One region of the Streptomyces sp. RK9 genome, then DNA from elsewhere that is predicted to be linked to it. Evidence: riboswitches for the same ligand, from Rfam matches in the RefSeq annotation. Region 1 holds a riboswitch; each other region holds the start of a gene.

What was found. A riboswitch is a leader RNA that binds a small molecule or an ion and turns the genes downstream of it on or off. The one in region 1 is predicted to bind cobalamin.
Region 2: it holds a riboswitch for cobalamin, as region 1 does, so the genes downstream of both, AB6L24_RS02255 (CoA-acylating methylmalonate-semialdehyde dehydrogenase) here and AB6L24_RS31560 (ribonucleoside-diphosphate reductase subunit alpha) in region 1, are expected to answer to the same signal.
Region 3: it holds a riboswitch for cobalamin, as region 1 does, so the genes downstream of both, metE (5-methyltetrahydropteroyltriglutamate--homocysteine S-methyltransferase) here and AB6L24_RS31560 (ribonucleoside-diphosphate reductase subunit alpha) in region 1, are expected to answer to the same signal.

What each region holds. Positions count from the first base shown of each region.
Region 1 is NZ_CP173704.1:2,540,747-2,544,013, forward strand. It holds gene AB6L24_RS31560 (ribonucleoside-diphosphate reductase subunit alpha) at 1-1,905, opposite strand, end outside; cobalamin riboswitch at 2,036-2,195, opposite strand; gene AB6L24_RS31565 (hypothetical protein) at 2,301-2,981, opposite strand; gene mctP (monocarboxylate uptake permease MctP) at 3,090-3,267, opposite strand, start outside.
Region 2 is NZ_CP173703.1:519,614-522,880, forward strand. It holds gene AB6L24_RS02255 (CoA-acylating methylmalonate-semialdehyde dehydrogenase) at 1-1,466, opposite strand, end outside; cobalamin riboswitch at 1,679-1,876, opposite strand; gene alaS (alanine--tRNA ligase) at 1,942-3,267, opposite strand, start outside.
Region 3 is NZ_CP173703.1:4,631,667-4,634,933, reverse strand. It holds gene aceA (isocitrate lyase) at 102-1,388, shown strand; cobalamin riboswitch at 1,499-1,717, shown strand; gene metE (5-methyltetrahydropteroyltriglutamate--homocysteine S-methyltransferase) at 1,878-3,267, shown strand, end outside.

The DNA of each region.
Region 1 (3,267 bases):
GATGGCGAGGAGCAGCGAGTTGCGCATGCCCGTCCTGCCGATACGTTCCCGCAGGGCCGCCCAGCGGTCGGGCCAGGTCAGCTCGACGTCGTAGTGGTCGGGGTGCAGGACGCCGCGCGCGGTGCGGGTCTTCTCCCAGGCGGGGAAGGGGCCGATGGGGGTCCCCCCTGCACCGGAGCCTGTCGAAGGTGCTTGGGGGCGCTCGGCGAGGTCGGCGGACGCCTCGTACGAAGCGAGCATGATGCGCTCGGCGATGCGGGTGGAAAGGGCGCGCGCCTCGGGCGAGTCGAACGGCAGCTTCAGCTGGAAGAAGACGTCCTGGAGGCCCATCGCGCCGAGGCCCACGGGCCGCCACTTGGCGTTGGAGCGCCCGGCCTGCTCGGTCGGGTAGAAGTTGATGTCCACGACGCGGTCGAGGAAGGTGACGGCCGTGCGCACGGTGGCGTCGAGCCGCTCCCAGTCGATGTCGCCGCTCGCCGTGTCGACGAACGCGCCCAGGTTCACCGAACCCAGGTTGCACACGGCCGTCTCGCCGTCGTCCGTGACCTCCAGGATCTCCGTGCAGAGGTTGGAGGAGTGGACGGTGTGGCCGGGCTCGGCGGTCTGGTTGGCCGTGCGGTTGGCGGTGTCCTTGAAGGTCATCCAGCCGTTGCCGGTCTGCGCGAGGGTGCGCATCATCCGGCCGTACAGCTCACGGGCGGGGATGGTCTTCTGCGCGAGACCGGCCGCCTCCGCCTTCTTGTACGCGGCGTCGAACTGCTCGCCCCACAGGTCGACGAGCTCGGGCACGTCGGCCGGGGAGAACAGCGACCACGGCTGGTCGGCGGCGACGCGGCGCATGAACTCGTCGGGGATCCAGTGCGCCAGGTTCAGGTTGTGGGTGCGCCGGGCGTCCTCGCCGGTGTTGTCCCGCAGCTCCAGGAACTCCTCGATGTCGGAGTGCCAGGTCTCCAGATAGACCGCGGCGGCGCCCTTGCGGCGGCCGCCCTGGTTCACGGCGGCGACGGAGGCGTCGAGCGTCTTCAGGAACGGCACGATGCCGTTGGAGTGCCCGTTGGTGCCGCGGATCAGGGAGCCGCGCGAGCGGATACGGGAGTACGAGAGCCCGATGCCGCCGGCGTGCTTGGAGAGCCGCGCGACCTGGTGGTAGCGGTCGTAGATCGAGTCCAGCTCGTCGAGCGGCGAGTCCAGGAGGTAGCAGGACGACATCTGCGGGTGCCGGGTGCCGGAGTTGAAGAGCGTCGGCGAGGACGGCAGGTAGTCCAGACGGCTCATCAGGCGGTAGAGCGCGGCGACCTCGTCCAGGGCCCGCTCGGAGGCGTCCTCGGCGAGACCGGCGGCCACGCGCAGCATGAAGTGCTGCGGGGTCTCGACGACCTTGCGGGTGATCGGGTGCCGGAGCAAGTAGCGGCTGTGCAGGGTGCGCAGGCCGAAGTAGCCGAAGCGGCGGTCGGCGCCGTCGGCGAGCGCGGCGTCCACGAGGCCGTCGAGGTGCTCCGCGTGCAGCGTGGCGAACTCGGCGGTGCGGTCCGCGATCAGGCCCTCGCGGTGGCCGACGGCGACGGACTTGGAGAACGACGTGACGCCCTGCGAGGCGGCTTCCTCGCGGATGCCGATGGTCAGGAGCCGGGCCGCGAGCTGCGAGTACGCGGGGTCCTCGGAGATGAGGCCGGCGGCCGCCTCGATCGCGAGCTCCCGCAGCTCCACCTCGTCGGCCTTCGCCGAACGGCCGCGCAGCGCGGCGGCGGCGACCCGGCCGGGGTCGGCGTCGGGGAGGTCGGCGGTGAGGTCGGTCAGGACGCGCAGCAGGGCGGTCCCCGGTCCGTCGGTGGTCTGCGCGGCCTGCTGGGCCTCGGCCTGCTCGGCGGCCTGCGCTGACGCGGGTTCGGCGGGCGCGATGGTCACGTGGTGCTCTCCCTCGCTCGGCTCTGGGCCTTCGAGGGGGCAGGACGGCACGGACGCGCCCGCGCAGGGGCGACTCCGCGTCCACCAACCCATTCCGCGAGGCCCGGACGTCTCTGGCACCGGGACCGGACGGTCCAGGTGCGCTGTCGGCAGGTCGTCGGACTCACCGGCGCATGTTGCGGGCGCGAGCGCACAAATGCGTACCAGTACACCGTTGCGGGACAGTTCCGGACTTGCACCGGATTCCCCTGCGGCGACAGCGAGGACGAGCATACATCTTGTGCTGGCTTTCGGTGCCACCCCTAGATGTTGTGTCGGAGGGTAGTGGCGCTGTCGCGCGACGGGGCGCCCTGAACCTCAACTCGGGGGCGGGGCGTGGCATTCCGAGGGGGCGTTCAGCCACCCGCGCCCGGCGGGTCCTGGGGCGCGCCGTCGCCGTCGCGGGGGATGTCGCCGCGCTCCACCGGCGTCGCGGGGGAGGTCTTCTTCGGCAGTACGGCGTCCAGCTCGGCCGCGTCCGCGCGGTGCGCCTCCTCGGCGGCGGCGCGCAGCGTGTCGCGGTCCACGAGGGCGGGGTCGGCGGAGAGCTGGATGCGCAGGCCGTGCTCGGAGCGGGCGTACGCGTGCCAGGAGCCGGACGCGTCGGTGCTGTCGGGCGCGCCGGGGCCCGGCGTGCGGTACCAGCCCTTGCCGTCCTTCTCGCAGCGCTTCGCGGGCGGGTGGAGGCCTCGGCAGGACGTGTCGTCGACGGTGCCCCGCTCCACGCCGACCTTGATCTGCGCGCCGCCCTTCCTCGCCACGTACACCGCCTGGAAGCCGTCGTCCCCGAGGACGCCCACGGACTGCTCCGCCAGCGTGAACCCGTCGGCCTCGGTCACGTACACGTGCGCCGTCCGGGTCTGGGCGGCGCGGGCGCGGTCCTCCAGGTCGGCCCGGGAGGGCGTCGATCCGGCGCCGGAGCCCGCGTCCTCGGAGGCCCTGTTCTCGGACCCGGCGGTCTCGGTGCCGCACCCGGTGAGGGCGAGGGGCGCGAGCAGCAGCAGGGCGGCGGGGAGCAGGAGGTGAGTGCGCGGCATGGGCCCATTCTTTCGTACGCCGGTTCGGGGCCGGAGGCGGCACGGCGAAGGCCGCCGCGCCCCGGGCGGGGACGCGGCGGCCTCCAGGCGGGGCCGGGGCCCCGGGCGTCAGTGCCCGGCACCCACCTTCGGCAGTTCGACCGCCACGCCCTTGTCGCCGGCGTCCGCGGTGTAGTCCTCCGGGGACGTCTCGTCGACGCCGTCGGGGGCGCCCGCGGCCCGCAGGACGAAGGTGAGGACGACGGTCACGACGACGTTCAGGACGAACGCGGTCAGGCCGATGTAG
Region 2 (3,267 bases), on a different replicon from region 1:
TCCTTGGCCCCGGAGGGCCAGCGCGAGGTGACGGTCTTGGTGCGGGTGTAGAAGCGGATGGAGTCCGGCCCGTGCTGGTTGAGGTCGCCGAAGCCGGAGCGCTTCCAGCCGCCGAAGGTGTGGTACGCGACGGGGACCGGGATGGGGACGTTGACGCCGACCATGCCGGTGTCGACGCGGCGGGTGAAGTCGCGTGCGGTGTCGCCGTCGCGGGTGAAGAGCGCGACGCCGTTGCCGTAGGGGTGCTCGCTGGGCAGCCGCAGCGCCTCTTCGTAGTCGGCGGCGCGGACCACGGACAGGACCGGGCCGAAGATCTCCTCCTGGTAGATCCGCATGTCCGGGGTGACCCGGTCGAAGAGCGAGGCGCCCGCGAAGAAGCCGTCCTCGTGGCCGGGGAGGGTGAAGTCCCGGCCGTCGACCACGAGTTCGGCGCCCTCCTCGACGCCGAGGTCGACGTAGGAGCGGACGCGGTCGAGGGCGTCGCGGCTGACGAGCGGGCCGAAGTCGGCCTCGGGGTCGTCGGAGCGGCCGATGCGCAGCGCGCCGATGCGGTCCTTGAGGCGGGCCACCAGGGCGTCGGCGGTGGACTCGCCGACCGGCACGGCCACGGAGATCGCCATGCAGCGCTCGCCCGCGGAGCCGTATCCGGCGCCGATCAGGGCGTCCACGGCCTGGTCGAGGTCCGCGTCCGGCATCACGATCATGTGGTTCTTGGCGCCGCCGAAGCACTGGGCGCGCTTGCCGTGGGCGGCGGCGGTGGCGTAGATGTGCGCGGCGATCGGCGTGGAGCCGACGAAGCCGAGGGCCTCGACGCGCGGGTCCTCCAGGAGGGTGTCGACGGTTTCCTTGCCGCCGTTGACGACGTTCAGGACGCCCGGCGGCAGGCCCGCCTCCAGGAAGAGCTCGGCGAGGCGCAGCGGGACGGACGGGTCGCGCTCGGACGGCTTGAGGATGAAGGAGTTGCCGCAGGCGATGGCGGGCGCGGCCTTCCACAGAGGGATCATCGCGGGGAAGTTGAACGGCGTGATGCCCGCGACGACGCCGATGGGGCGGCGCAGCGAGTGCACGTCGATGCCGGTCCCCGCGTTGTCGGTGAACTCGCCCTTGAGCAGGTGCGGGATGCCCGCGGCGAACTCCACGACCTCGAGGCCGCGCTGGAGGTCGCCGTGCGCGTCGGCGACGGTCTTGCCGTGCTCGGCCGACAACAACCGGGCCAGCGACTCGCGTTCGCCCTCGACGATCCGCAGGAACCGCATCAGGACGCGGGCGCGGCGCTGCGGGTTCCACTCGCCCCACTCGCGCTGCGCCTCGGCCGCGTCGGCGATGGCGGCCTCGGTCTCCGCGCGGTTCGCGAGCGGGACGCTGGCCTGTATCTCGCCGGTGTTCGGGTCGTACACGTCGGCGTGCGCGCCCGATGTTCCCGGGATGTGCTTGCCGCCGATGAAGTGGGTCAGTTCACGGACCATGGGAGCCTGCTCTTTCGTCAGGTGTGGATCCGGGGACGGGCGCGCCCGACCGGCCGTCGGCGGCGTGCGCGGGCATGCCGGGGTGACGGTCGGACAGAGGGACGCGAACGGCCAGGGGGCCGTCAGACAGCGGGGGTTGTCGCTCGCATCGCCGGATCACCTGGGTCGTGGGTGCGCACCGGGGCCATGCGTGTCTGCTCCATCCTCGTGGACAACACGGAACACCCCACGGCCGGTATCCTGACTCCCGGATCAGCGCCCGTTCTCCCGCCTTCCCAACGGACTTCTCCGTCAGTGGCGTTGTGTCACGCGAGAACGCACTCCCCGGTCACAGTGGCGGGACCGCGCCGGATTCACACCGGCTTCCCTGCACCGCGGGCTTCGTCACGAACATATACTTGGACGTCCTAGTAAGTCCACAGCGGACGGGTTCCCACTTGCCGTGGGAACCCCCTGTCCAGCTCCTAGTGGGGTGTCACGCCCCCAGTTCGGCGCGTACGACACCGGCAAGGCCCGCCAGCGCGGACGTGAGGTCCGCCGCGCTCGCCCCGCCGCCCTGCGCCACCTCGTCCGAGCCCCCGCCCCGCCCGCCGAGCAGCCGCTTGACCAGCGCGGACGCGGACAGTCCCGCCGCGCGCCCGGCCTTGTTCACGGCGACGACGAGTACGGGCTTGTCAGCGGTGAGGGCCACGGCGGCCACGCCCGGGCGCTCGCCGGGCAGCCGCCCGCGCACGTCCAGGGCGAGGGTGCGGGCGGCCCCGGCGTCGCCGTCCACGGTGGCGGTGACGACGCCCGTGCCGGCCACGTCGACCGCCCGGTCCGCCAGTTCGCCCGCGCGGACGGCGAGGGCCGCCTGCCGCAGCCGCTGGTTCTCGCGGTCGGCGGCCTTGAGCCGGTCGAGGAGTCCGGCGATGCGCTCGGGCAGTTCGGCGCGGGGCGCCTGCACCTGCTCGGCGATGCGGGCGACGAGGTCGCGCTCGCGCGCCAGATGAGCGAAGCCCTCGATGCCGACGGCGGCCTCCAGGCGCCGCATGCCCGCGCCGACGGACGACTCGGCGGTCAGCGCGACGACGCCGACCTGCGCGGCGTGCTCGACGTGCGTGCCGCCGCACAGCTCGCGCGACCAGGCGCCGCCGATCTCGACGACCCGTACCTGCTCGCCGTACGTCTCGTCGAACAGGGCGAGCGCGCCGAGCTCCTTGGCCTCGGGCAGCGTCATCCAGCGCACGCCGACGGGCAGGTCGCGGCGGAGCGCGCGGTTGGCGGCCTCCTCGACCTCGCTGCGGACGGTGGTGGAGAGCCCGCCGCGCCAGGGGAAGTCCAGGCGCAGATGGCCGGGGCGGTTGTAGGACCCGGACTGCAGGGCGGTGGGGCCGAGGACCTCGCGCAGGGCGGCGTGCAGGACGTGGGTGCCGGAGTGGGCCTGGCGGGCGCCGAGGCGCCACTCGGGGTCGACGGCGGCGTGCACGGGGTCGCCGACGGCCAGTTCGCCCGCGGTGACGCGGACCTGGTGTGCGACGAGTCCGGGCAGCGGTCGCTGCACGTCGAGCACGTCGGCCTCCACCGAGGCGCCGGAGAGCCGGCCCGCGTCGCTGTCCTGGCCACCGGACTCGGCGTAGAACGGCGTGCGGTCCAGGACGGCGGTGACGATCTCGCCGTCGCGGGCCACGGGCACGGGGCCCGCGGGGCCGAGGAGGGCGAGGACGCGTGACTCGGTGGTCAGGGTGTCCCAGGCGCGCCAGTCGGTCGGGCCGTGCTCGGTGAGGACGGCGCGCAGGGCCGATGTGTCCACCGCGCCGCC
Region 3 (3,267 bases), on a different replicon from region 1:
TGCTCACCTGTCCACGCACGGATCCGGTGGGCCGCACCCCAGATTGTTCAGGCACTCAGTGCCAGATGTTCGCACAGTTCACGAATCTCCGGGAGACGGTCATGGCACAGGCAGGGACGACGACGGCGACGGCCGAGGAGCTCGCGCGGCGGTGGGCGACCGACCCGCGGTGGCAGGGGATCGAGCGCACGTACAGCGCCGCGGACGTCGTGCGGCTGTCCGGCAGCGTCCGCGAGGAGCACACCCTGGCCCGGCGCGGCGCCGAACGGCTGTGGCGCCAACTGCACGAGCTGGACTACGTGCACGCCCTCGGCGCGCTGACCGGCGGCCAGGCGGTGCAGCAGGTCAAGGCGGGGCTGCAGGCGATCTACCTGTCCGGCTGGCAGGTGGCCGCCGACGCCAACCAGGCCGGGCACACCTACCCCGACCAGTCGCTCTACCCGGCCAACTCCGTGCCGCAGGTGGTCCGCCGCATCAACAACGCGCTGCTGCGCGCCGACCAGATCGCCACCAGCGAGGGCGACTCCGCCGTGGACTGGCTGGCCCCGATCGTGGCCGACGCCGAGGCCGGGTTCGGCGGCCCCCTGAACGCCTTCGAGCTGACCAAGGCGATGATCGCGGCGGGCGCGGCCGGCATCCACTACGAGGACCAGCTCGCCTCCGAGAAGAAGTGCGGCCACCTCGGCGGCAAGGTCCTCGTCCCCACCGCCCAGCACGTCCGCACCCTCAACGCGGCCCGCCTCGCCGCCGACATCGCCGATGTGCCGACCCTGATCGTGGCCCGCACCGACGCGCTCGCCGCCAACCTCCTCACCAGCGACGTCGACGAGCGCGACGCCGAGTTCGTGACCGGCGAGCGCACCGCCGAGGGCTTCTACCGGGTCCGGAACGGCATGGCCCCCGTCATCGCGCGCGGCCTCGCCTACGCCCCGTACGCCGACCTCATCTGGGTCGAGACCGGCACCCCCGACCTCGCCCAGGCCCGCGAGTTCGCGGAGGCCCTCCACGCCGAGCACCCCGACCAGATGCTGGCCTACAACTGCTCGCCCTCCTTCAACTGGAAGGCCGCGCTCGACGACGACCAGATCGCCAAGTTCCAGCGCGAACTGGGCGCCATGGGCTACAAGTTCCAGTTCATCACCCTGGCCGGTTTCCACTCCCTCAACCACGGCATGTTCGACCTCGCCCGCGGCTACGCCGACCACGGCATGACCGCGTACGTCGACCTGCAGGAGAAGGAGTTCGCCGCGCAGGAGCACGGCTTCACCGCCGTCAAGCACCAGCGCGAGGTCGGCACCGGCTACTTCGACCTGGTGTCCACCGCGGTCAACCCGGCCTCCTCCACCACCGCGCTCTCCGGCTCCACCGAAGAAGAGCAGTTCCACTAGGACGTGCCGAGGTCGGGGCCGTGCGGGCGTGCGCCCAAACGACCCCGACCCGTGTCTCATCTCACGTTCCGGAATGTGAACACCGCTGCCCAGGAGCGCGTCCACCCTCTAATCTGACGCGTGCAGCTGGTTCGCCCTGTCCGCCAGGCAGGCGCGTCGTAAGAGGGAACCCGGTGGGAATCCGGGACTGCCCCGCAGCGGTGAGTGGGAACGACCACCGTCATGAGCACTGGATCCGGCCGCGGATCCGGGAAGCGACGGTCAGTAGGTGTCCGCCTCGGCGGACGTGCCCGCGAGTCCGAAGACCTGCCCGTTGCCCGTACGTGACCGATCGCGTGCGGATATCCCGGTGACCTCGTGGGCGGGTCGGCGTGCATACAGGCGGAGCACCGTGCCAGTGGCGTGTGTGCGGTCCGTCCTGTTCGTCATCCCTTCGCGTCCGTGTCCCGTCCCGGGATTCTCAGGAGTCATCTCGCGAAGGAGATTTCCGTGACAGCGAAGTCCGCAGCCGCGGCAGCACGGGCCACCGTGTACGGCTACCCCCGTCAGGGCGCAGGCCGTGAACTCAAGAAGGCGATCGAGGGGTACTGGAAGGGCCGCGTCACCGCACAAGCCCTGAAGGAGACCGCGACGGAGCTGCGCCGCTCCACCTGGCAGCGCCTCGCGGCGGCCGGTGTCCACGAGGTGCCGACCGGCGACTTCTCGTACTACGACCACGTCCTGGACACGAGTGTCATGGTCGGCGCCGTTCCTCAGCGGCACCGCTCCGCCGTCGACGCCGACGCCCTCGACGGCTACTTCGCCATGGCCCGCGGCACCCAGGACGTGGCGCCGCTCGAGATGACCAAGTGGTTCGACACCAACTACCACTACCTCGTGCCGGAGCTCGGCCCCGACACCGTCTTCAGCGCCGACTCCACCAAGCAGGTCGCCGAGCTGAAGGAGGCCCTCGCGCTCGGCCTCGCCGCCCGTCCGGTCCTGGTCGGCCCCGTCACGTATCTGCTGCTCGCCAAGCCCGCCCCGGGCGTCGCCGCGGACTTCGAGCCGCTGACCCTCCTGGACCGGCTCCTTCCGGTGTACGCGGAGGTCATCGCCGACCTGCGCGCGGCCGGCGCCGCATGGGTGCAGCTCGACGAGCCCGCCCTCGTCCAGGACCGCACCCCGGCCGACCTCAACGCCGCCGAGCGCGCCTACCGCGACCTCGGCGCCCTCACCGACCGGCCGAAGCTGCTCGTCGCCTCCTACTTCGACCGGCTCGGCGACGCCCTGCCGGTCCTGGCGAAGGCCCCGATCGACGGGCTCGCCCTCGACTTCACGGACGCGGCCGCCGCCAACCTCGACGCGCTCGCCTCAGTGGGCGGCCTGCCCGGCAAGCGCCTCGTCGCCGGTGTCGTCAACGGCCGCAACATCTGGATCAACGACCTGGAGAAGTCCCTGGCCACCCTGGGGACGCTCCTGGGCCTCGCCGACCGGGTCGACGTCGCCGCCTCCTGCTCCCTCCTGCACGTCCCGATCGACGCCGCCGCCGAGCGCGACATCGACCCGCAGATCCTGCGCTGGCTCGCGTTCGCCCAGCAGAAGACCGGCGAGATCGTCACCCTGGCCAAGGGCCTCGCGCAGGGTACGGACACCATCGCCGCCGAACTCGCCGCCAACCGGGCCGACCTGGCCTCGCGCGCCGGTTCTGCGATCACCCACGACCCGGCCGTCCGGGCCAGGGCCGCGGCCGTCACCGACGCCGACGGCCGTCGCTCGCAGCCGTACACCGCGCGGGCGACCGCCCAGCGCGCCCACCTCGGCCTGCCGCTGCTTCCCACGACCACCATCGGCTCGTTCCCGCAGACCACGGAGTTGCGCGCGGCCCGCGCCGACCTGCGCG